Regions from separate parts of the Massilia haematophila genome, predicted to be linked through region 2. Evidence: predicted binding sites of a transcription regulator. Region 2 holds the regulator's gene; each other region holds the start of a gene.
What was found. The regulator FNR, encoded in region 2, switches genes on or off when oxygen is low (the NO sensors DNR and NnrR bind a similar motif). The targets are predictions, from matches to a motif close to TTGATNNNNATCAA.

Region 1: ACFOPH_RS05265 (universal stress protein) is a predicted target of FNR. The motif match lies at 3,457-3,470, and genes of this name have one in related genera.
Region 3: ACFOPH_RS06025 (Kdo hydroxylase family protein) is a predicted target of FNR. The motif match lies at 4,986-4,999, and genes of this name have one in related genera.

Annotation. Positions count from the first base shown of each region.
Region 1 covers NZ_JBHRVV010000001.1:1,160,701-1,168,534, reverse strand. The annotation lists gene ggpS (glucosylglycerol-phosphate synthase) at 1-1,783, opposite strand, end outside; gene ACFOPH_RS05275 (hypothetical protein) at 2,157-2,654, shown strand; gene ACFOPH_RS05270 (universal stress protein) at 2,845-3,333, shown strand; gene ACFOPH_RS05265 (universal stress protein) at 3,566-4,495, shown strand; gene ACFOPH_RS05260 (universal stress protein) at 4,548-5,372, shown strand; gene ACFOPH_RS05255 (PHA/PHB synthase family protein) at 5,383-7,179, shown strand; gene ACFOPH_RS05250 (hypothetical protein) at 7,382-7,777, shown strand.
Region 2 covers NZ_JBHRVV010000001.1:2,170,644-2,178,477, forward strand. The annotation lists gene ACFOPH_RS09610 (formate dehydrogenase subunit alpha) at 1-302, opposite strand, end outside; gene ACFOPH_RS09615 (twin-arginine translocation signal domain-containing protein) at 322-585, opposite strand; gene ACFOPH_RS09620 (TorD/DmsD family molecular chaperone) at 578-1,186, opposite strand; gene ACFOPH_RS09625 (DUF2474 domain-containing protein) at 1,436-1,612, opposite strand; gene cydB (cytochrome d ubiquinol oxidase subunit II) at 1,612-2,619, opposite strand; gene ACFOPH_RS09635 (cytochrome ubiquinol oxidase subunit I) at 2,623-4,080, opposite strand; gene fnr (fumarate/nitrate reduction transcriptional regulator Fnr) at 4,300-5,067, shown strand; gene ACFOPH_RS09645 (VOC family protein) at 5,074-5,502, opposite strand; gene ACFOPH_RS09650 (DUF885 domain-containing protein) at 5,752-7,593, opposite strand.
Region 3 covers NZ_JBHRVV010000001.1:1,338,789-1,346,622, reverse strand. The annotation lists partial or broken gene ACFOPH_RS06050 (GH1 family beta-glucosidase) at 1-628, opposite strand, end outside; gene ACFOPH_RS06045 (TonB-dependent receptor) at 731-2,206, opposite strand; gene ACFOPH_RS06040 (TonB-dependent receptor plug domain-containing protein) at 2,246-3,196, opposite strand; gene ACFOPH_RS06035 (LacI family DNA-binding transcriptional regulator) at 3,507-4,520, shown strand; gene ACFOPH_RS06030 (hypothetical protein) at 4,631-4,825, shown strand; gene ACFOPH_RS06025 (Kdo hydroxylase family protein) at 5,053-5,916, shown strand; gene ACFOPH_RS06020 (NADH:flavin oxidoreductase/NADH oxidase) at 6,236-7,348, opposite strand; gene ACFOPH_RS06015 (hypothetical protein) at 7,580-7,834, opposite strand, start outside.

The DNA.
Region 1 (7,834 bases), 1.0 Mb from region 2:
TGTGTTCGGGATGCTGTTCCAGCAGGCGCTCGAAGGCCTGCAGCTTCTCCAGCGTGCCCTTCACGTAGTCGAGGCGCTCGATCGAGACGATGCCGGTGACGTCGCCCAGGTAGTCGCGCAGGGCGCCGGCCTGCGCGCGCACCGCCGGCGTGGCGACCAGGGCCTCGATCATGGCGGCGTCGGTGCCGACCGGATGCGCGCCCAGCGCCACCCGCCTGCCGCCGACCTCGATCGCACTCGTCATGGTGTCGACGCCGAGCGCGCAGCCGTAGGTCAGGAAGCGCGGCGCGCAGGGCGCGGTGCCGCACACGTCCACCGGGGCGAACGAGCGTACCGCGTCGACGAAGTTCTCGACGTAGCGCGGGATATGGAAGCCGACGTAGTCGCATTGCAGCAGGCTGCCGATGATGTCGCGCCGCCACGGCAGGATGTTGAACACGTCGCTGGACGGGAAGGCCGTGTGGTGGAAGAAGGCGATCCGCAGGTCCGGGCGCAGCGGGCGCAGGAAGGCCGGCACCATCCACAGGTTGTAGTCGTGGACCCAGACCACCGCGCCCTCCCCGGCTTCGCGCGCGGCCTGCTCGGCGAACAGGCGGTTCACCTCCAGGAAGCGCTCCCAGTGGGCCTGGTTGAACTCGGCCTTGTCCGGGAAGGAGAAAATGATCGGCCAGAACGCCTCTTTCGAGAACTTCTTGTAGAAGATGTCGATGTCTTCGGCGGTGAGCGCCACGCGCGCGGCCACCAGGCTCGGGTAGCGTTCGGCGTCGACCACGACGTGGGTCTCGAAACCGGCCGGCGTGCGGCTTTCCTGCTGCGACCACGCGACCCAGGAACCGCGCCCGCTGCCGGCGAAGAAGCGCAGCAGGGTCGGGATGATGCCGTTCGGGCTGCGCGGACGGCGCCGGCACGGCACGCCGTTCTCGACCACCTCGTCGAACGGCTGGCGGTGGTAGACCATGACCAGGCCGGCCTTGCCGGCCGCCGCATCGGTCACATCGGGCACATCGGGCGCAGCGGCGCCCTGCTGCGCGCGCAGCGCGCCGTGGTGGGCCAGACCCTCGAGGATGCCGTCGCAGCCTGCGCCGTCGGCGATATGCACCAGCGGCCGCTTGCGCACCGCCTCGACCAGTGCCGGCTCGGCCTGCCCGACCACGATGCCGTGCAGGCCGGTCTCGAACATCGACAAATCGTTCAGGGTATCGCCCGCGACCACGATGGTCGAGGGATCGAAGCCGGCGGCCTGGGCCAGGCGCAGCAGCGCCGGTCCCTTGCCGACGCCGCGCGGCAGCACGTCGAGGTAGCAGCCGGCCGACAGCAGCAGGTCGCAGCCGAGGGCGTCGACCGCGGCCCGCAGCGCCGGCGTCACATCGCCTTCGGTGACCAGGAAGGAACAGCGCCGCTCCTGCGGCACGCTCTGGCGGCGCAGCCCGGGAAAGCCGGCCAGGGCTTTCAGGACCGCCTGCGAACCGGGCCAGTGCGCGGCGATTTCCTGCTGGATGTCGTCGACCGGGCGCAGGTCGCCGTGAACGACCGTGGCGCCGACGTCGGCGATGATGTAATCGGGGACCGGAATCGTCGGGTCGCTCAGGAGCGGCAGGATCGACTCGATGCCGCGGCCGGTGACGAACACCAGGCGGGCGCCGTCCTGCTGCGCCGAGAACAGCTCGCGCACGCGGCGCCGGGCGTCAAGGCTGCCGGCAAGCAGGGTGCCGTCGAGATCGGTAGCCAGTACAAAATGATCGGGTTGCAGGCGCGTGGCCCATCGTCGTGGTAATACAGTCATCGTCTTCGTCCTTTCAGAGCGATGCGCTCGGCGCTGCTGCGCCGACCTGGTGGGCGTGCGGAATCGACCGCACAAGGCGAACACAATCGGGCCGAGCGCGCGCAGCGCCGGCGATTGCCAGGAGAGTGAGAACGGGCGGAGCCCGAAGCGGCGAAACGCGGCGGGGCCGCGTCGAGAGAAAGTATGGTAACAGCTACAACGCATTTGCACAAATGCACTGTCCATGCGGAACTGTTCCAAACTGTCAAATTTCGGCCACGTACCTGCACAGATTCGCACGCTCACCTAGCCCTATCACTTTGATTTGTATCAAAAACTAGTCCCGTCGCCTGTCGAAACTATTTGCTTGAACGGCAAACCATGGAGGGCGAACATGATGCGCAGCAACGCCGCCAACGGACGGGTACAGGTCATCGGCAGCGCGATGCGGCACGCGCGCAAGGTCCTGTGCAGCCGCATCGCAAAGCTGGTTGGCGCGCCGCATGCGGAATTCGTGGCGGGCTGGCCGCTGCTGGTGGCCGAAGTCGAGGCGCTATTTCGCCACGAGGAAACGTTGATGGAGGCGGCCGGCCATGGCGGCCTGCAGGCCCACCTGGCCGACAACGCGCTGGCCTTGTGCGCGCTGCACCGGGTCACGCCCCAGGTCGAGGCCGGCGACACCGACCTCGGCCGGGAAGCGCTGTGCGGGCTCGCCGCCATCCTGTCGCTGCACCGCTTCACCGCCGACCTGGCGCTGGTGGGCGGCAGCGCGCGCGGGCGCAGGAGCACCGGCGCGGCGGCAGGTTCGTCGGCCCGCTTCGCGCGCCATGACCGCGCGGCTGCGGTCCAGCTGGTCCTGCGGCGCCCGCCCGCCGGCGGAGCGGGCCGCTAGCAAGGCAGGTCCGGGTGTACGCGGGCGCGGCCATGCGGGATTGGGCGCACCGGACACGGTGGTGTTTTTGATATGCATCAAGGACCCGAGCGTCCGCTCAACCCATCCTGTCGGCGCGCCTGTCGTGCGCTCACGGGTGCCGACGCGGTGCCGACGAAGCACGCCACCATTCCCACAAGGAGAGCACTCCATGTACCGACGCATCCTGGTCCCCACCGACGGTTCCGCGCTGTCGAACGAAGCCGCCGATGCGGCCATTGCATTCGCCAAGGCCTGCGGCTGCGAGCTGGTCGCGCTCGCGATCGCCCAGCCGGAACCGGTGCTCTTGAGTGCCGAGGGCGCGCTCGCCACCGACGCCCCGGCCCGGCTCGACGTCCTGCTGGAACAGGCCAGGCGCGATGCCGACCGCGTCGCCGCGGCGGCGACGGAGGCCGGCGTGGCATGCAAGGCCGAGGCCGCCTACGGATATTCGCCCGCCGACGCGATCGTCGGGGCGGTGCAGCGCCACGGCTGCGACCTGGTCTTCATGGCCTCGCATGGGCGGCGCGGCCTGAGCCGCCTGATCGCCGGCAGCGTCACCCAGCGCGTGCTCGCCTACGCGACGGTGCCGGTGATGGTCTACCGTGCGCGCCCTGCACAACCTGAGGCGCCGGCGCCGGCGGCCGGAGGCGCGCGCTAGGGACGGCGGCCGGGCGCGGCGCGCGGCACCTCCCGCCGCGGCATGCGGCGTCGGCCGCGCAATACAAACCATCGATACTGTCCAGCCTGCTTATCAAGTACCGTTCGCGTCATCCGGCCAGATTTGATGCAGATCATGGCGCAGAGGCGCCCCGGGCAGCAGACTGGCCCTGGACCGTGCCGGCCCCTGGGCCCGATCCGGACGTTCAACCAACCCGTCTGACGAGGTGCGCATGTTCGAGCGGATACCGATTCCCAGCGAAGGCGCCGCGGCTGCGTCCCGCGCGCCGGCTGCGCGCACTGAGCTCGCCATGGGCTACGAGACCATCCTGGTGCATGTCGACCTCTCGCGCCACGCGCGCCAGCGCATCGAACTGGCCGCCGCCATCGGGGCGGAACACGGGTCCCACCTGGTCGGCGCGGCCATGACCGGCATCGGCAGCGCCGTCTTCCCGCACGGCTACGACGTTCCGCCCGGCACCCTGCTCGCCAGCTACGTCGAACCGCTGGCCCGTTCGGCCCGGCGCGCGCTCGACGATTTCGAAGCGATCGCCCGGCGCCACGGCGTCTCGCACGAATCGCGCATGATCTGCGACCAGGTCCCGGATGGCCTGGCGCTGCTCGCGCGCTTCGCCGACCTGGTCGTGGTCAGCCAGGACGATCCCGACGAAAGCCTGGGCAACACGCCCTCGGCCGCGCGCATGCCGGAGTACGTCGTGCTCAACGCCGGGCGCCCGGTGCTGGTGGTCCCGCGCGCGGCCCAGGCGCCGGCCTGCCCGCGCCGGGTCCTGCTGTGCTGGAACGGCAGCCGGCAGGCGTCGAGCGCGATGACTGCCGCCCTGCCGCTGCTGCAGCGCGCCGACCGCACCATCCTGGCCGTGTTCGGCGCCGCCGACGGCAACGACTGCGCCAGCGACCAGGAACTGGCCGACGCCCAGGCGTTCCTGGGGCGCCATGGCGTGCGCACCGAGATCGCCCGGCGCGACCCGCGGCACGCGGCGCAGCACATCGGCGGCGCAATGCTCGCGCTGGCGGCCGAGCGCGCTTGCGACCTGCTCGTCATGGGTTGCTACGGCCACTCGCGCTTCCAGCAACTGCTGCTCGGCAGCGCCAGCAGCACCGTCCTGCGCAACGCCGCCCTGCCGGTGCTGATGGCGCGCTAGCCTGCCGGCGCCCATCCGCAACCCGACCCGCCATCGAAGGAAAGGAACCGCCATGTACAAGACGATCATCGTTCATGTCGACGACAGCCCCGCACTGGACGCGCGGCTGCGCGCCGCCGCCTGGCTCGCCAATGCGCACGAGGCGCACCTGGTCGGCGCCGCCGCCACCGGCATGTCCTGGCCCGCCTATGCGTTGCTGACCGGCTCGATGGCGGTGGCGCCGGGCGACGAATACGACGCGCTGCGCACGGCGGGCCGCCAGAGCCTGGAGCGCTTCGCCGGGCGCGCACGCCAGCTCGGCGTGCAATCGCTGGAGGGGCGCCTGGTCGAGGACGAGAACCGCGACGCCCTGCTGCTGCAGTCGCGCTACGCCGACCTGGTCGTCATCGGCCAGGACCTGCCCGCCCCGGGCTCCCCGCGCGGCCTGCCGCAGTACCTGGCGCTGCACGGTCCGCGCCCGGTGCTGGTGGTGCCGCCCGCGTATGTCGGCCAGCCGCTGGCCGACAGCATCGTGGTCGGCTGGGACGGCAGCGTGCCGGCCCTGCGCGCGATCGACGGCGCCCTGCCGCTGCTGGCGGGCGCGGCCGTGGTGCGCCTGGCCCTGATCGATCCGGAGCGCGAAAGCGGCCTGCACGGCGACGAACCGGGCGCCGACATGGCGCTCTACCTGGCGCGCCACGGCGTGAAGGTCGAGGTCGTCGTCGAGCGCGGCAAGCGTCCGGCCGGGCAGGCGCTGCTCGGCATCGCGCAGGATGCCGGCGCCGGCCTGCTGGTGAGCGGCGCCTACGGCCACAGCCGCTACCGCGAGATCGTGCTGGGCGGCGCCACCCGCGTCCTGCTCGAACGCGCGCCGCTGCCGGTGCTGTTCGCGCACTAAAGGCCGGCGCATGAACCAGCCCGGACTCCCTTCCGGCGGCGTGCTCGAGCGCGACGCCAGCGCCTGGCAAGGCACGCGCCACCGCTATCCGGAAACCGCGGTCGAGCATGCGGCGGCCGACCTGGCGCTGCATGCCTGGCTCGGGCGCTTCACCGGCCACGTGTCGCCGGCCGCGCTGGCGATGGCCTGGCTCGACTGGAGCAGCCACCTGCTGCTGTCGCCGGACAAGCAGGCCGAGCTGGCGGCCCACGCCGCCTCGGCGCTCGGGCGCTGGCTGCATTACAGCGCCGGCGCCGCCGTCGCCAGGCTGGCCGAGCCGGTGGCGCCGCTGGCCGAGCCGATCACGCCGCTGGCCCAGGACAAGCGCTTCGACGATCCGGCCTGGCACCGTTGGCCGTGGAATGCACTCAGCCAGGGTTTCCTGCTGCAGCAGCAATGGTGGCACCGCGCCACCAGCAGCGTGCGCGGCATGTCGCAGCACCACGCCGACGTCGTCACCTTCGTCGCCCGCCAGCTGCTCGACTGCGTGGCGCCGTCGAACTTCGTCGCCACCAATCCGGTCGTGCTGGCAACCACCTGCGAACGGGGCGGCATGAACCTGGTGGGCGGCGCGCTGCGCGCCGCGCGCGACGGCTGGCGCGCCTGGGCCGGGCCGGCCGCACCGGGCCTGCTGCCCGGGCGCGACGTCGCCGTGACGCCGGGCCAGGTGGTGCTGCGCAACGAACTGATCGAGCTGTTGCGCTACGACCCGGTCACGCCGCAGGTGCATGCGGTGCCGCTCCTGATCGTGCCGGCCTGGATCATGAAGTACTACATCCTCGACCTGTCGCCGCACAACTCGCTGGTGCGCTACCTGGTCGGGCACGGCCACAGCGTCTACGTCATCTCCTGGAAAAACCCGGGGGCCGAGGAGCGCGACCTCGGCCTGGAAGACTACCGGCGCCTGGGCATCATGGAGGCGCTCGACGCCATCGTGCGCGAGACCGGCGCGGCGCGGGTCAACGCCTGCGGCTACTGCCTCGGCGGCACCCTGCTCGCGATCGCGGCGGCGGCGATGGCGCGCGAGCACGACCGGCGCCTGGCCAGCCTGACCCTGTTGGCGGCCCAGGTCGACTTCACCGAGCCGGGCGAGCTGTCGCTGTTCATCGACGAGAGCGAGGTCAGCTTCCTGGAGGCGACGATGTGGAGCCAGGGCTACCTCGACACGCGCCAGATGGCGGGCGCCTTCCAGCTCCTGCGTACGAACGACCTGATCTGGTCGCGGCGGCTGCGCCATTACCTGCTCGACCTGCCGGAACGCGAAACCGACCTGATGTCGTGGAACGCGGACGCCACCCGCATGCCCTACCGCATGCACTCGGACTACCTGCGGCGCCTGTTCCTGAACAACGACCTGGCCAGCGCCCGCTACCTGGTCGACGGCAAGCCGGTCGCCCTGACCGACATCGCCGCGCCGATCTTCGCGGTCGGCACCCGCACCGACCACGTCGCGCCCTGGCGCTCGGTCTACAAGATCGGCCTGCTCACCGACACCGAGGTGAGCTTCCTGCTGACCTCGGGCGGGCACAACGCGGGCGTGGTCGCGCCACCGGGCGGCGCCGGCCGCGCCTACCAGCTCGCCACCCAGGCCGACAATGCACCCTACATCGATCCGGAACGCTGGCAGCGGGAAGCGCCGGTGACCGAAGGCAGCTGGTGGCCGGCCTGGGAAGCCTGGCTGGCCGGGCACGCCGGACCGCTGGTCGACGCGCCGCACTTGCCCCCGGGCCTGGAACCGGCGCCGGGGCGCTACGTGCTCGCGTCCTAGCGAGGTCGGCGGGGCGGGACGGCGGCGCCGGCGTCGCGCATGGCCTGGCGCAAGCTGGCGCCGCCCACCCCGGCGCCCATGCCGGCCCCGGGCACGATTGCGGCGTGGTCGCCGAGCGCCCTCGGGACTTGATATGCATCAAACCACAACCCGCGTCCAGCCGGGACACTGCCATTTTTTGACATTCAAAACCAGGGACATCATGCGTTTCCGTCATATCGATATGCCGCCAGAAGCGGCCTCTACCGCGCTGCAGCACCGGCGCCGGGTCCTGCTGGATCGCATCGCCGGCCTCGGCAATTGCCCGGACACCGAATTCGCGCAGCAATTCCCCTCGGTGGTCGATGCGGTCGAGGCCGCCTTCCGCCACGAAGAGGCGCTGCTCGAACTGCTCGGCGACGCCGGCCTGCACCCGTGCCGCGCCCATCACGCCTCCATCCTGTGCGCCCTGCACCGTACCGCCACCCGCGTCGAGGACGGCGATCTCGAGCGCGGACGCGAGGTCGCCGCCGCCCTCGAGGCGATCCTGCGGCCGCCGCCGCATGCGCCGCTTCCGGCTTCCGGCGCCCCGCGACAGGGAGCACCGGCGCCGCACTAGCACGCCCGTCCGGCCGCGCCGGCCTGGAACGCGCGGCCCGCCTGCAACGCCGACCCT
Region 2 (7,834 bases):
CAGTGGGCGCCCATGTTGATCGGCGAATCGAAGGCCGCTTCCTGGCGCACCCAGACGCCGTTGGCGACCACCGCCTCGACCGAGCAGCCGACCGAGCAGTGGCTGCAGACGGTGTGCTTGATCTCGGTCTTGACCGGCGCATCGGCCACCGGGTCGGCCGCCTGGGCCGGCTCGATGACGTTCAGCGGCAACTGGCGCGCCAGGGCGCCGGCGCCGGCCGCGACGCCGGCCCCGACCAGGAACTTGCGCCGTTTCAGGCCCCGGTTGGCGCCCTGCTTGCTCGAACTCTTCACTAAGGACATGTCTGGTCTCCGGGCTCGCTCACCAGTAGGCGGCGGTTTGGTAGTAACGGCGGATGTGTTCGGTCTCGTGGTAGCCGCGCTTGACCTGCGGCTTGGCGGCCTCGACCGGTTTCATTTCGGGCTTGGCCTCGGCGCCGCCGGCCACCGCGACCAGGGCGCCCAGCGGCGCGGCCTTCAGGAAGCTGCGGCGCGCCGGATCGGGCTGTGCCTGTGCGGCCAGCTGCGCTGCGGGTGCGTGCTCGTGTTTCATCGCCTCGTCCTTCGCTTGTTTCGGGTTAGTCATCGTAGCCATCGTCCACGGCGAAGCCAGCCGCTTCGATCTCCAGCAACGCACCGACGAAGTCGGTCACGACGCGGTAGAAGTTGGCGCCCTCGGCGCGCCGGATGTCGTCCAGGCAGCGCTCGTACCAGGGCGCGATGCGGGCCTCGAAGAAGGCCTTCTGCTCGGCCAGCGGCTGGCGCCGGATGCCAGGCGCACCCGCGACCAGGACGCGCATGGTCTCGCACAGCGCGCCCAGGTGGTCCTCGAATTCCGCGACGCCGCGCACGCGCCCGATCCCGAAGCGCGCCAGGTCGCTGCGCAGCTCGGCCAGGGGCGCATCGTTCATGAAGCCGGACAGGTAGAGCGAACCGTAGGGATTCAGGGTCGGCGTGCCATCGCTGACGAACAGACGGTCGAATTCCTCGGCCACCGCTTGCGCGTCGATGACGCCGGACGCGAGGACCAGCTTTTCCCAGGCCCGTTCGAGCGCCGGGTCGCCGCCTTCGGAGAGGATCGGGTCGGCCGCCGCCAGTTGCCCCAGCAGGACCTCGCCCGGCGGCGCCAGCAACAGGCGCGCGGCGAGGGCGTACAGGTCGGCGCGGGCCTGGTCTTCGCTGGACAAGGGATGCGCCACGGCGACCAAGGCGCTGACGGCGTCATTAGCCGGAGTGGAAGTGTGTTGGGGTAATGCAGACTGCATGGACACTGAGACGCTCCGTTAATAAATCTTTATCGAAAGTGTAGTCCCTGCACCCCGTAGAGGCGCGCACGTTTGAAACCGCTTGCATATCTCGACACTTACCAACAAGTAACTGTCGAGCTGATTGTCGTGTTCCCTGTCGGGTTCCCTGCTGTGTTCCTTGCTGCCCGCTCAGCGCATGCCGGCCGCATGCATGATCATCCGGATCAGCCCCGCGACCAGGAACAGGGCCGCCACCCCGGCCGCCCACAGGCCGGCCATCCAGCCCAGGCGGCGCAGCCACAGCGGCGCCGGGCGCTTGCCGGCCTGCCCGTTGGCGTCCGACCCGGCGCGCGAGCGCGGGCGCATCAGTGATACCCCGCGTCGGCCTTGACCTTGCCGCGGAACACCCAGTACGACCAGACCGTATACATCAGGATGACCGGCAGGATGAACAGCGTGCCCACCAGCGCGAAGCCCTGGCTGGCCGGCGGCGATGCCGCTTCCCAGATCGTGATGTGCGGGGGAACGATGTGCGGCCAGATGCTGATCGCCATGCCGGTGTAGCCGAGGAAGACCAGGGCCAGGGCCGCCACGAAAGGCCAGCGGTGCGGCCGGCCCTTGAGCGAGCCGAGCAGGAGCGCGATCGACAGGATGACCAGCACCGGCACCGGCGCCAGGAACAGGATGTTCGGGAAGGTGAACCAGCGGTCGGCCACCGCCGGGTCGCGCAGCGGGGTCCAGATGCTGACCACCACGATGGCGCCCAGCAGCATCAGCGCGAAGGGACGCGCCACCTGCACCATGCGGTCGTGCAGCTCGCCCTCGGTCTTCATGATCAGCCAGGTGCTGCCCAGCAGGGTGTAGGCGATGAGCACGCCGAAGCCGGCCAGGATCGGGAACGGCGCGATCCAGTCGAGCACGCCGCCGGCGTAGCTGCGCCCGGACACCGCGATCCCGTCCAGGAAGGCGCCGAGCGAGACGCCCTGGAAGAAGGCCGCCGTTACCGAGCCGCCGATGAAGGCCTTGTCCCACAGGTGACGTTCGTGCTCCTTGGCCTTGAAGCGGAACTCGAAGGCCACGCCGCGAAACACCAGGCCGACCAGCATGAAGATCAGCGGCAGATACAGGCCGGACAGGATGATCGAATAGGCCACCGGAAAGGCCGCCAGCAGCCCTTCCCCGCCCAGCACCAGCCAGGTCTCGTTGCCGTCCCAGACCGGGGCGACGGTGTTCATCATCGTGTCGCGGTCACGCTTTTGCTTGACGAAAGGGAACAGGATGCCGATGCCGAGATCGAAGCCGTCCAGCAGCACGTACATGAAGACGGCGAAGTAGATGATGACGGCCCAGATGACCGAGGTGTCGATGCCCATGGTTCAGCTCCTTTCCCCGTCGGCGGCGTCGCCCGCCCCCTCGGCCGTGCCCTCGTCGTCGTTGCCCACGTCGGCGGCCGAGAGCGGACGCATCGGCGTACGGTCCTCGCCCGGGCCGCCCTCGGGGGCGCGGTTCAGCGCGAAATGCTGCGGCCCTTTGCGCATCAGGCGCAGCACGTAGGCGGTGCCGGCGCCGAACACGAAGAAATAGGCGACCACGAAGATCGCCAGCGTCAGGGCCAGGGCCGGGGCGCCGTGCGGCGACACCGCGTCGGCCGTGCGCAGGACGCCGTACACCACCCAGGGCTGGCGCCCGACCTCGGTGGTCACCCAGCCGGCCAGGATGGCGACCAGCCCGGCCGGCCCCATCCACAGGGCCGCGCGCAGGAACAGGCGTTTGGTGAAGAGCTGCCCGCCGCGCCGCAGCAGCAGGCTCCACAGCCCGAGCGCGATCATCAGCAGGCCCAGCCCGACCATCAGGCGGAAGCTCCAGAACACGATCAGGGAATTCGGCCGCTCGTCCTTCGGGAAGTCCTTCAGGCCGGGGAACTGGCCGTCCCAGCTGTGGGTGAGGATGATGCTGCCCAGGCGCGGGATGCCGACGGCGTAGCGGGTTCGTTCGGCCTCCATGTCGGGTATGCCGAACAACAACAGCGGGATGGCTTCGCCCGGCTCGTTCTGCCAGTGCCCTTCCATCGCCGCCAGCTTGGCCGGCTGGTGCTCGGCGGTGTTCAGGCCGTGGAAGTCGCCGATGACGGCCTGGATCGGCGCGACGATGAGGAGCATCCACATCGCCATGGAGAGCATCTTGCGCACCGCCGGATTGTCGCGCCGGCGCAACAGCTGCCAGGCGCCGACCGCCCCCACGATCAGCGCCGTGGTGAGGTAGGCGGCGACCACCATGTGCATCAGGCGGAACGGGAACGAGGGGTTGAAGACGATCGCCAGCCAGTCGGCCGGCACCATGCGCCCGCCCTCGATGGCATAACCCTGGGGTGTCTGCATCCAGCTGTTGGCGGCCAGGATCCAGGTGGCCGAGATCAGGGTGCCGATCGCGACCATGCAGGTGGCGACGAAGTGCAGCTGGGGGCCGACGCGGTTCCAGCCGAACAGCATCACGCCCAGGAAGCCGGCCTCGAGGAAGAAGGCGGTCAGCACCTCGTAGGCCAGCACCGGCCCCATGATACTGCCGGCAAACTCGGACATATAGCTCCAGTTGGTGCCGATCTGGTAGGCCATCACGATGCCCGAGACCACGCCCATGCCGAACATGACGGCGAAGATCTTCAGCCAGAAGTGATAGAGGTCGACGTAGACCTGGCGCCTGGTGCGCAGCCAGGACATCTCGAGCACGGCCAGGTAGCTCGCCAGGCCGATGGTCACTGCGGGGAACAGGATGTGGAACGACATCGTGAAAGCGAACTGGATGCGTGCCAGATCCAACGCCGATAGGCCGAACATGAACCCTCCTCGTGATCTGCGGTGTCCAGAATCTAGCACGGCTTGGCAAGCGCACAATTGGCATCTTTCCCTGACCTTGACCCGCATGTGCACGCACAGCCCCGCGTCCATTGCGCCTGTTTATCAGGCTTTTCCAACTGGACAGCTTGCGGCAAAAGACTGGCCACGGCGCCGGACCGGACTATAATTCCCGTATTGACCGCGACTATTCGTAGACCGATGACCCAAGTCACCCCTCCCCCCGCTTCCTCCCCGATCAGCATCCAGGCGCTGAAGGCCAGCTGCAGCGCCTGCAGCATGCACCAGCTCTGCCTGCCGATGGGCCTGGAAAACGCGGACATCGAGCGGCTCGACAAGATCATCGGCCGGCGCCGGCGCCTGGAGCGCGACGAGCGCCTGTATGCCATGGGCGAACCCTTCCGCAGCCTGTACGCGGTGCGCTTCGGCCACTTCAAGACCTACCAGGTCAACGCGGCGGGCGAGCAGCAGATCACCGGTTTCCAGATGGCCGGCGAACTGCTGGGCATGGATGCGATCAGCGGCGACCGCCACCACTGCGACGCGGTTGCGCTGGAAAGCAGCGAGGTGTGCGAGATCCCGTTCTCGCGGCTGGAGGAACTGTTCGGCGAAGTGCCGGCCCTGCTGCGCCACTTCCACCGCATGATGAGCCAGGAGATCACGCGCGAACAGAACGTCATGCTCCTGCTGGGCAACATGCGCGCCGAGCAGCGCTTCGCGGTGTTCCTGGTGAACCTGTCGGCACGTTACGCCGCGCGCGGCTATTCCTCGACCAGTTTCGCCCTGCGCATGTCGCGCGAGGACATCGGCAATTACCTGGGCCTGACGATCGAAAGCGTCAGCCGCCTGCTGTCGCGCTTCAAGAAACAGGGCTGGATCGCGGTCGACAAGCGCGAGGTCACGCTGCTCGAACCGGCCCACCTGCGCGCGATCGCCGCCGGCACCGAGCAGTGCAGCCCGATGGCGTGACCGAGTCTAGAAAGTCACCTTGACCGATTGCGCGCTGCGCGTGGCCGGGCCGTGGTACACGGCTTCGATGTTGTTGCCGTCGGGATCGATCACGAAGGCGCCGTAGTAGCCCGGATGGTAGTTGCGCTCGCCGGGTGCACCATTGTCCTTGCCGCCGGCCCGCAATGCCGCTTCGTAGAAGGCGTCGACCATGGCGCGGTCGGCGGCCTGGAAGGCCAGGTGGTGGCGGCCGGTCAGCACGCCCTGCGCCGCCTCGCTGCCGGGCGTCGAGACGAAGAGCTCGTCGGCCCAGAAATAATCCTCGCCCTCGCCGCCCAGCGGCACGCCCAGTACCTCGAAGACCGCGTCGTAGAACCTGCGGGCTGCGGCCAGGTCGCGCACGACGAGCTGGAGGTGGTCGATCAGGCGTCCGCGGTGCAATTCCTGGGTTTCCATGCTGCGCTCCTTGTTGAGTGGTCGACGGAAGTGTCCAGATTAACGTAGGGTGGACACCTGTGTCCACGCCGTGTCATCGCACGCGGCCACGCGCGGTTCTTGTTGTCGAGGCGGCTGATCAGCCGCCCTACCGCGTGGACACAGGTGTCCACCCTACGCCCTTGCCGGCATCGTCATCCGGACGGAAGCAGTCGATCGGCCGACGGTTCGCGTGGGCACGGCGTGCCCAACCAACGATCGCGTCAGCGCTTACGCCTTCGCCTTTTCCTTCGCAATCCACTGGTCGACCAGCTGGCCCAGCACGTCCAGCGGCACCGAGCCGCTACTCAACACCATGTCGTGGAAGCCCGGCAGCGAGAACTTCTCGCCCAGCTCGGCCTTGGCCTTCTCGCGCAGTTCGACGATGCGCAGCATGCCGATCATGTAGGCGGTGGCCTGGCCCGGCCAGGCGACGTAGCGGTCGACTTCCTGGACGTTGATGCCGTAGTCGACCGCCTGCTGGCGCGTCCAGCCTTTGGTGTGCAGGCCGGTGTCGACCACCAGGCGGCGCGCGCGGAACAGCTCGGAGCCGAGCGCCCCCAAGAGGCCCGGGACGTCGCCTTCGTACCAGCCCTGCTCCACCGCCAGGCGCTCGGTGTACAGCGCCCAGCCTTCGCTGTGCGCGCTGCCGCCGCTGAAGATGCGCTGGCTGCGGAATTTCGGGATGCCCTTCAGTTCCTGCTGGATCGCCAGCTGGAAATGGTGGCCCGGCACCGCTTCGTGGTAGGACAGGCTGCGCATGCGGATCATGTCGAAGGTCGGCCCGCGCAGGGGGACCCAGAACACGCCGGGACGGCTGCCGTCCGGCGCCGGCAGGCTGTAGTGGGCGGCGGCCGAGGCTTCGGTCAGCGGCGGCTCGCGCAGCACCTCGACGGGCGCGCGCGGCTTCAGGTTGAACAGCGAGGCGCTGCGGCGCTCTGCATCCTTCACCATCTCGGCATACTGCGCCAGGATGGCGAGACGAGGATCGCCCTCGCCCTTCGGCTGGAAGGTGGCGTCGAGCGCCTTCATGCGCGCCTCGATGCTGCCCTCATTGAAGCCGAGCGCGCGCAGGTGCTTGTCCATCTCGCCTTCGATGCGTGCCACTTCGCGCAGGCCGATGGCGTGGATCTGCTCGGCCGTCAGGTTGGTGCTGGTGTAGTTCGCCAGCGCGCGGTTGTAGGCGGCCAGGCCGTCCGGCAGGCGCGAAATACCGGCGGCGTCGTTCGTCTTCGGATGCAGCTCGGCCATGAAGGCTTGCACGCGGCTGTAGGCCGGGCGGATCTTGTCCTCGACAATGCGGGTCGCGCGCGCGATCGCCGCGCTGCGCGCTTCCGGCGCCAGGTCCTGCAGCGCCGCGGTGCGCTGTTCGAGCGAAGTCACCAGCACGTTCTGGGCGGCGGCCGGCTTCAGGAAAGTGTCGACCTGGTACTGGGCGCGCTCGAGGATGAAGCGCGGCGGGATCATTTTCCTGGCGGTGGCCGCGCGGGCGCGCGCCAGGGCCTCGTCCATGCGCGTGCCGACCTGCTCCAGGCGCGCCAGGTAGCTGTCGACGTCTGAAGCGCGGCGCATCGGGTGGGTCTGGGTCATGAAGTTGACCAGGCTGACCTGGGCGCCGCTGAACTGCTGGAACACGAAGCCGTGGTCCTCGAAGGGTTCGTTGGCGACCGTGTTCGACAGCGACCAGCGCATCACCGCCGCCGAAATGCGCTGGGTCTCGTCCAGCGGACCGGCCAGCCACTTGTCGAGGCGCGCGATGCCTTCCTTTGCCTTGGCGATCATCTTCTTGCGCTGGGCCGGGGTCTGCGGCGTGAGCTGGCGGTCCAGGGCATCCTGCTCGGCGCCGCTGAAGTATTGGGTGGCGGTGGCGAACTGCGGATTGCCGCGCACCCAGTCCTGGGCAAACTGGTCGGCCCACTTGTCGAAGGCGGCGTTCGGTTTGACGGCCGGCGAGGAAGAAGCCGCCACTGCCGCCGGCGCTGCGAGCGCCGGCAGCGTGGCGCCGGCGATGGCGAGCGGGACGAACAGGGAGGCGATGGCGGTGCGCAGGAGGCGCTGGGAGCGTGCGGGCATGGATGTCTCTTCTAGTTGGTCGTACGGCAGATTGCCGTGACGAAAATCTAACATGGAAGAGTTGGGGAAGGACAGTCTTTACAGCTGCGGTGCACGGGGCTCCTTTGGGCGCTTGTGCTCACGCGCCTCACCGGCGACGTTCCCGGGACACTGGCTCCGGCAAAGGGTACGGTTCTCAACGGCACCATACCGCGTGGACTCGGGAGTCCACCCTACGACTGTGCCGAGTTTTTCGTAGGGT
Region 3 (7,834 bases), 830 kb from region 2:
TCGCCAGGCCGTGCGACAGCAGCAGGTGGTGCGATACCTGCACGCTCTGCTTCAGGTCGGCCACGCCCGGCGCGAACTGGGCGTTGCCGTAGCCGAGGTTCGCGGTGCACCAGGGCTCGTTGTGGGTGGCGATCGTCGCCAGCCGGTCGCCAAAGCGCCGTTTCACCTCATGGGCGTAGTCGGCGAAACGCTGCGCCGTGTCGCGGTTCAGCCAGCCGCCCTCGTCCTGCAGGGCCTGGGGCAGGTCCCAGTGATACAGGGTCAGGTGGCTTGCCATGCCGTTTCGGGCGAGTTCGTCGAGCAGGCGGTCGTAGAAACCGAAGCCGGCCTCGTTCCAGGAACCCTTGCCGGCGGGTTGCACACGCGACCAGGCCATCGAAAACCGGTAGGCGTCGACGCCCAGCGCCCGTAACAAGGCCACGTCTTCCCGGTAGCGGTGGTAATGGTCGCAGGCGACCTTGCCGTCGCTGCCGTCATTGATGGCGCCGGGGCGGGTGCAGAAGCTGTCCCAGATCGACGGCCCCTTGCCGTCGGCGCTGGCGGCGCCCTCGATCTGGAAGGCGCTGGTGGCGCTGCCCCAGACGAAGTCGTCCGGGAAATCGCGCGCGGATACTGAAATCGGTTTCATAACATAGCTTTCGTTGGGCAAAGAGATGCGCTTGCCGGCGTCCCCGTGGGAACGCCAGCCTTGCGCAGGACGGCGCCGGCCTGGCGCCGCCGGTACGGCGAGTCAGAAGTCGAAGCCGGTATTCAGGCCGAACGTGCGCGGCGGCTTGTACTGGGCCAGCCACGGGCCGAAGCCGTTAAAGGCGCTGGTCTTGATCTTCCTGTCGCTCACGTTGCGGACCCAGGCGTCGATCCACCAGCCCTTGCCGTTCTGGTAGCGCAGGCCGAGGTCGGCCGTCGCATGGGCCTCCTGGCGGTCTTCCGGCCCTAGGTTGAACACGCTCAGCTCGGCGTCGGTCTCGTAGTGGGCAGTGATGCGCGGCGACAGCGCGCCGTCGCTGCCCACGTGGAAGTTGTGCTGGTATTGGATGGTCGTCGAGAAGCGCGGCGCGTGCGGCATCTTGTTGCCGGTAACGTCCAGGCAGGTGGCGATGCTGGTGTCGACCGTACAGGTCGGCAGCGTATAGTCGTTGGAACCGGCCACCAGGCGGCCAAGCTCGGCCTTGAGCAGGGCCAGGGTGACCTGCAGGCGCCCGTTGGTCCCGACGCGGGCCGCGATTTCGCTCTCGAGGCCATACACTTCGGCGCCTTCGGCGTTCTCGATCGCGAGGCCGCGGTTGCCGTCCGAGAAATTCACGGGCGAATTGAACTGGAAGTCCTTGAAGTCGGAATAGAAGAGGGCGTTGTTGATGCGCAGGGCGCCATTCAGGAAGGTGCTTTTCGAGCCTATCTCGTAGTTGGTGAGGGTCTCGGGTTCGTAGGTCAGGCCGCGATCCTGCACTCCGCCCGACTTGTAGCCGGTGGCGACGCTGGCGTACAGCATGTTGTTGCGGTCCAGGTCATAGTTGACGCGCAGAAGACCGGTGACCTTGCTGCCCTTGAAGACGCCGTCGTTGCCCGGCACGCCCGGCGTACAGCCCTGGCCCGGCTGGCGCGGGTCGATCGACGGATTCAGCGGCACCACCGGGATGCCGGGCCCGCCGGTCCAGTTGTAGGCGCGCCCGCCGACGTTCTCGCGCTTGTCGTGGGTATAGCGCACGCCCGCGGTCAGGTGCAGCGCGTCGCTCACGTTCCAGGTCGCCTGGCCGAAGGCAGCGGCCGATTCCACCGTTTCCTCCGGCTGGATGAAGGAACCCTGCCACGAGACCGTGCCTTCCTGGGTGCCGTTGAAGACGGGGATGTCGAAGCGGATGTCGTTCTTCTCGGCGGCGTAATAGAGGCCGGCCTGCCAGTCGACCGTCTTGCTGCCCAGGGACTGCAGTTCCAGCTCGTGGCTGTGGCTGCGGTAGTGCGAGTCGACGGTGGTGTGCTCCTGCCACACGCCGCCGGTGCGAATACTGGTCGGCACCACGGCGCCGCCATCCTGGTCGAAGCGCATCGAGCCGCGGTACTTCGAGAAGCCGGCAATGTAGTGCAGGGCCAGGTCCTGGTTCAGGTCCCAGGAAAGGCGGCTGCGGACGTTGTGGCTGTCGCGGTCGATCCAGGGCGCGCTGTCGCTCAGGGTGGACCAGTGCTTCTGGCCCGGACGCGGTTGCTGCATCAGGTTGGCGCTGGGCGTGCCGCGATCGGCGAAATTCTCCTAGGCGATGTTCCAGCGCAGGTCCGGGTTGATCTGCCAGAGCAGCGAGACGCGCGCGGCGGTCTGGTTCTGGGCGCTGTATTTCTGGTTGCCGACCGCGTAGTTGTTCGGATTGATCGGGCGGAAGGCGGCCGGGTCGCCGCCGTCGGCGACAAAGGCCTGGCGTTGGGATTCGAGCGGCACGCCCGGGAAGCTCTGGTAGTCGACGTAACCGTCGTGCTGCTCGTGCACCACCGCGAAGCGCAGGGCGGCATTCTCGGACAGAGGCACATTGAAGGCGCCGCGCGCGCCATAGCGGTGGTAGTTGCCGATGCCGCCTTCGACATAGCCGGAGCGGCTGTCCAGGGTCGGCTTGACGGTCTGGATGTTGACCGCGCCGACGGTCGAGTTGCGGCCCCACAGCGTACCTTGCGGACCGCGCAGCACCTCGATGCCCTCGACGTCGAACAGCAGGGCGGTGGCGCCTTCGGCGCGCGGCGAATAGACGTTGTCGACGAACGACGCCACTTCGGGATCCGCATACTGGGTCTTGGCGCTGTCGTTGCCGATGCCGCGCAGGGTCATCGTGGTGACGCCGTGGTCGCCCTGGGCGGTGGCCTGGAAGCCCGGCACCAGGGCGACGACGTCGAGCATGGTCTGGACGTGGTTGTCGGCCAGTGCCGCCGCGCTGAGGGCGGTGACCGCCACCGGCGTCTTCTGCAGCGAGGTATTGCGCTTGGTCGCCGTGACGCGCACCTCGGGAATGACGTTCGCGTCGGCGCCGGCGCCGGCGAGGTTGGCCGGCTGGGCGGGCACCGCCGCGGCGGCGTTCGCCTCCGGCGTCTGGATCGGGGTTTGCGTGCTGGACTGGTCCTGGGCGTGGGCGCTGCCGATGCTGGCCAGCAGGGCGAGGACGGCGAGGCGGATCTGGGCGTGGGCATACCGCCCGCGTTGCGGTGCAGAGGTTTGCATGGTGTCTCCAATTTGGAATTATTGATTTTTACGTCAGCCGGCGTCTTTGTTGTGAAACCGATTTCATCCGCCGTGAAAACGATTTCATGGTAGATTACGTGTTATCCGGAAGTCAAACAATTTTTGCAACTGGCTTGCGCGGGTGTCTCCTGGATGTGAAGAGGCACCGCCATGAAAGCGTTTCACGAGACCCGATATGCCGCGCCGGCATTCGGCGTCCCGGTTCCGTAAGCCCTTGGGAAAGAACGAAAAAACGCATGATATACTTCAGTCAACCCGCCCCCGTCGGTGCCGCCACTATTCACCACGCATGAAAAACGACGACAGCAGCACCGCCACCTTGTACGAGGTCGCCAGCGCCGCGGGCGTGTCGCCGGCCACGGTGTCGCGTTTTCTCAACGGTACCGCCAAGGTCTCCGACGACAAGCGCAAGACCATCGAGCGCGTCATCGACGAGCTGAACTACAAGCCGAACCGTCTCGCGCAAAGCCTGAAGATGGGCAGCACGCGCACCATCGGGGTCCTGACCCAGTCGCTCGAAAGCGGCTACTTCAGCCAGGCCATGATCGGCATCGAGGACGCAGTCAAGCAGGCAGGTTATGCCTTGCTGATCATGAGCGGCCACTGGCATGCCGACGAAGAAGCCGAACGCGTCGAACTGCTGATCGGCCGCCGCGTCGACGGGGTGGCCATCCTCTCCGGCAAGCTCAGCGACGGGCAGATCCAGGGCTACTCGCAACGCGTCCCGATCGTGGCCTTCGGCCGCAAGCTCGAAGGCGAGCGCCTGATGGGATTTTGCCTCGACAATTACCGAGGCGCCTGCGACGCGGTCGACCACCTGGTGGAGCAGGGGCACCGCCGCATTGCCTTCATCATGGGACCGGAAGACCACGAGGACGCCCAGGCGCGCCTGGCCGGCTACCGCGACACGCTGGCACGCCACAAAATCACCCCGGACCCGGCCCTCATCGTTCCCGGCGACTTCCAGGAGTCCGGCGGGCTGTTGGCGGTGAACCAGCTGCTGGCGACGAACCAGCGCTTCACTGCCATCTTCGCCAGCAATGACCTGAGCGCCTACGGGGCGAGGCTGGCCCTGTATCGCAGCAACATCCGGGTCCCGGACGACATCTCGATCATCGGCTTCGACGATCTGCACAGCTCGATGTACACGACGCCCCCTTTGACCACCGTGCGGCAGCCGCTGTACGAGGTGGGGAAGGGGATCGGCCGCATGATGCTGGCCATGCTCGGGCAGAAGCAGGCGGAAGTGGAGATCCCGCAGCTCGGGCTGATGGTCAGGGAATCGGTGCGCAGGATTGCGTAGCGTCCCCGCCTGTCTCTCGCCAGGGAAGGGAAGCACATCCTGTGCGGGCTCGCCCTGGGAGCTGGTTTCCCATGTTGGCATGTCGGAAGGGCCCCGATGACACGGCCGCCATGCTGGACCGTCCGATGGACCGTTTTGTGACCGTGTACGGTCCGGATGACGGGAACGGTTGCACCTCGACCGGCGCTTGCCTGAGCAGCCAGGCGCCGGATGCACGCCACGCAATAAAACAGTTCCGCCAATTCGGCTCGACCTTCAAACACGAAGGGCTGCACACTGCGGGCATGGCGATCTTTTTTCTTTAACTCGACATTATTTACTGTAATGTCGAGTTCGTATCATGGCGAACGCAGGTGCCGTCCGGGACGGGCAGGCCCCTCCTGCGGGACGATCGGGGTTGCCACCAGGCGCGTATGGAAGCACCTTCGCCTGTGATACTGCCTGCAGCCAACAGGTCCCGAATCTTTGATCTTGATTAAGCAACCCAATCGTGCGAGTGCGGCTCCCGCCTGAGAAGGCGAATACTGGCGCGATGGAACCGCAGATTGTCGAGATTCGCAGCCTGCCGCATGAACCTTCCGGCAGCAACTGGAGTGCGGCCCTCGAGGCCGGCAAGGTTCTTTACTTTCCCTCGCTTGCCTTCGAACCATTGCCCGCAGAGTGGGTACTGTTCACGCCTGGCATCCGCGATCCAAAGAGCCGCAATATCAGCCTGGACGCCAACGACAGGCTCAAGGGAGCGGCAGGCGAAGCTGACACCAGCCTGGCGCTGGCGGCGATGATGGCCCGGTTCCGGCAACAGGCCGACGGTTTGCTCGCTTCCTTGTTTCCTGCCTATGCCGGCAAGCTCCGACGCGGGCCGGTCAGCTTCCGGCCGGCGCAGGTCGAAACGCGCGTGCAGTCGTGGCGCGCGGACGACCGGCGCTTGCATATCGATGCATTCCCATCCCGCCCGAACCGCGGCGAACGGCTGCTGCGGGTGTTCTCGAACGTGAATCCGGAAGGCCTGCCGCGCGTTTGGCGTGTGGGACAGCCCTTCGAGCAGGTTGCCGAACGCTTCCTGCCGCGCCTGGCCAGGTATTCGCCGCTGAAGGCCAAGGCCTTGCAACTGCTCCACGTGACCAAGTCGCTGCGCAGCGAATACGATCACCTGATGCTGCAAATGCACGATGCGATGAAGTCCGATCCCGACTACCAGCAGAATGCACCACAGCAGCGCATCGACTTCCCGGCGGGCTCGACGTGGGTGTGCTTCTCGGACCAGACCTCGCATGCGGCAATGTCCGGGCAATACCTGCTGGAGATGACCGTGCAGCTGGCGCCGGCGGAACAGGTCGACGTGGAAGCGAGTCCGCTGGCGATTTTGTCGAGGATGACGGGAAAGGTCCTGGTCTGAGTTCGGCAGGAGCATCGGTTGCCGGCGCTTGCGGGTGCCGGACCGCCGTCGGGTAGCTACTATCGACTGCCCGGGAGCTCCTCCATGAGGCGCCAGGAAAGGGACGTGCAAACGGCCGGCTCAATCCTGTATTTAACATAATATAGATTATGCGGTGTTTTGAATTGCATGGACGGCGCCACGGCGAGCCGTTCGTTTACCGTACCGCGCAGCCCCGTCCGACCGAATCTCTGCGCCGGCTCCGTTCCTGATCCGGTCCGGACGATGTCTTGCCTGCTTCAGCCGCGCGCCCGGCGCGGTTCAAGGCAGCGAACCGCGGTTATTTCGCGCGCCGCTTCACCGCGTAGCCATATTGCACCGGCCAGGCCGGCTCCTCCTCGAACGCATGCTGGGCCTTCAACGCCCAGTACGGTTCGCGCAGCAGTTCGCGCCCGAGCAGCACCAGGTCGGCGTCGCCGCCGGTAATGATGTCGTCGGCCTCCTTCGGATCCGTGATCAGCCCGACCGTGCCGGTGAGGATGCCGGCGTCTTCGCGGATACGGCGGCTGCACGGCACCTGGTAGCGCTTGGCCACGGGAATGCGCGCGGTCGGCAGATTGCCGCCGGTCGACACGTCGATGAGGTCGACGCCCTGATCCCTGAGGCGCCGCGACAATTCCACGGATTGTTCGATGTCCCAGCCGCCGGCGGCCCAGTCGGTGGCGGAAATGCGCACGAACAGCGGCAGCTCGCCGGGAACCACGGCGCGCACGCGTTCGGTCACGCGCAACACCAGGCGCATCCGGTTCTCCAGGCTGCCGCCGTACTGGTCGTCCCGCTGGTTACTGTGGGGCGACAGGAACTGGTGCAGCAGGTAACCGTGCGCGGCGTGGATCTCCAGCACCTTGAACCCGGCCACAAGGGCGCGCCGGGCCGCGGCCTCGAAGGCGTCGACGACGGCGTCGATGCCGGGTTCGCCGAGGGCGACGGGCGTCGGGTCGCCCGGGTGAAACGGAATCGGACTGGGCGCCACCACCGGCCAACCGCCCTCCTCGGGCGTTTTCAGCGTCGCGCCGCCCGTCCACGGTGCAGCGGTGCTGGCCTTGCGTCCCGCGTGCGCGAGCTGGATGCCGGCGACCGCGCCCTGGTCGTTCACGAAGCGGGCGATGCGCGCCAGGGGTTCGATGTGATCGTCGCTCCAGAGGCCCAGGTCGCCTGGGGTGATGCGGCCGTCCCAGGTGACGCCGGTCGCCTCGACGATCACCAGCCCGGCGCCGCCCACCGCCCGGCTGCCCAGGTGCACCAGGTGCCAGTCGTTGGCCATGCCTTCCTCGGCCGAGTACTGGCACATCGGCGCCATGGCGATGCGGTTGCGCAGGGTGAGGCTGCGCAGGGCCAGCGGGCTGAGCAGGTCGACTTCCGGCAGTTCCTGGTCGTGGGCGGCGCCCGCCATCGCGCCGTGTGCGCTGGGCTGGGATGCCTGGGCGGCCTGCGCCGTGGGTTGGGCACTATCCGGCTTCATGTTTGCCTCCGGTGATCAACAAGATTGAATCTGGAAAGGAACCGGGAACATGCGCGCTCGGTTCGTGTCGTCCGCGATGTATCGCCGCCCTCCCCGCGTCCGCAGCCCTCGCCTGCCGAACGCGGGGCGACGGGCGCGCCCGGACGGAGCGGCCCGGCGGACTCAGTAACCCCTGCGGCGCTTGCGCAAGGCCATGATGCCGCCCACCAAGGCAGTGGTGATCAGCGCCTTGCGCACCAGCCCAGCCGGGTTGTAGCGCAGCTCGGAGCGGATACCCATTTCTCCGAGCACGTTGGGCACATGACCGTGCGCCAGGTCGTCGACGATGCCCTCGACCATGTTGACGCGGTCGGCGGCGATCAGCATCAGCCAGTGGCGCAGATCGTTCTCCGGCAGCTTGTAGGCCAGGCGCCTGAT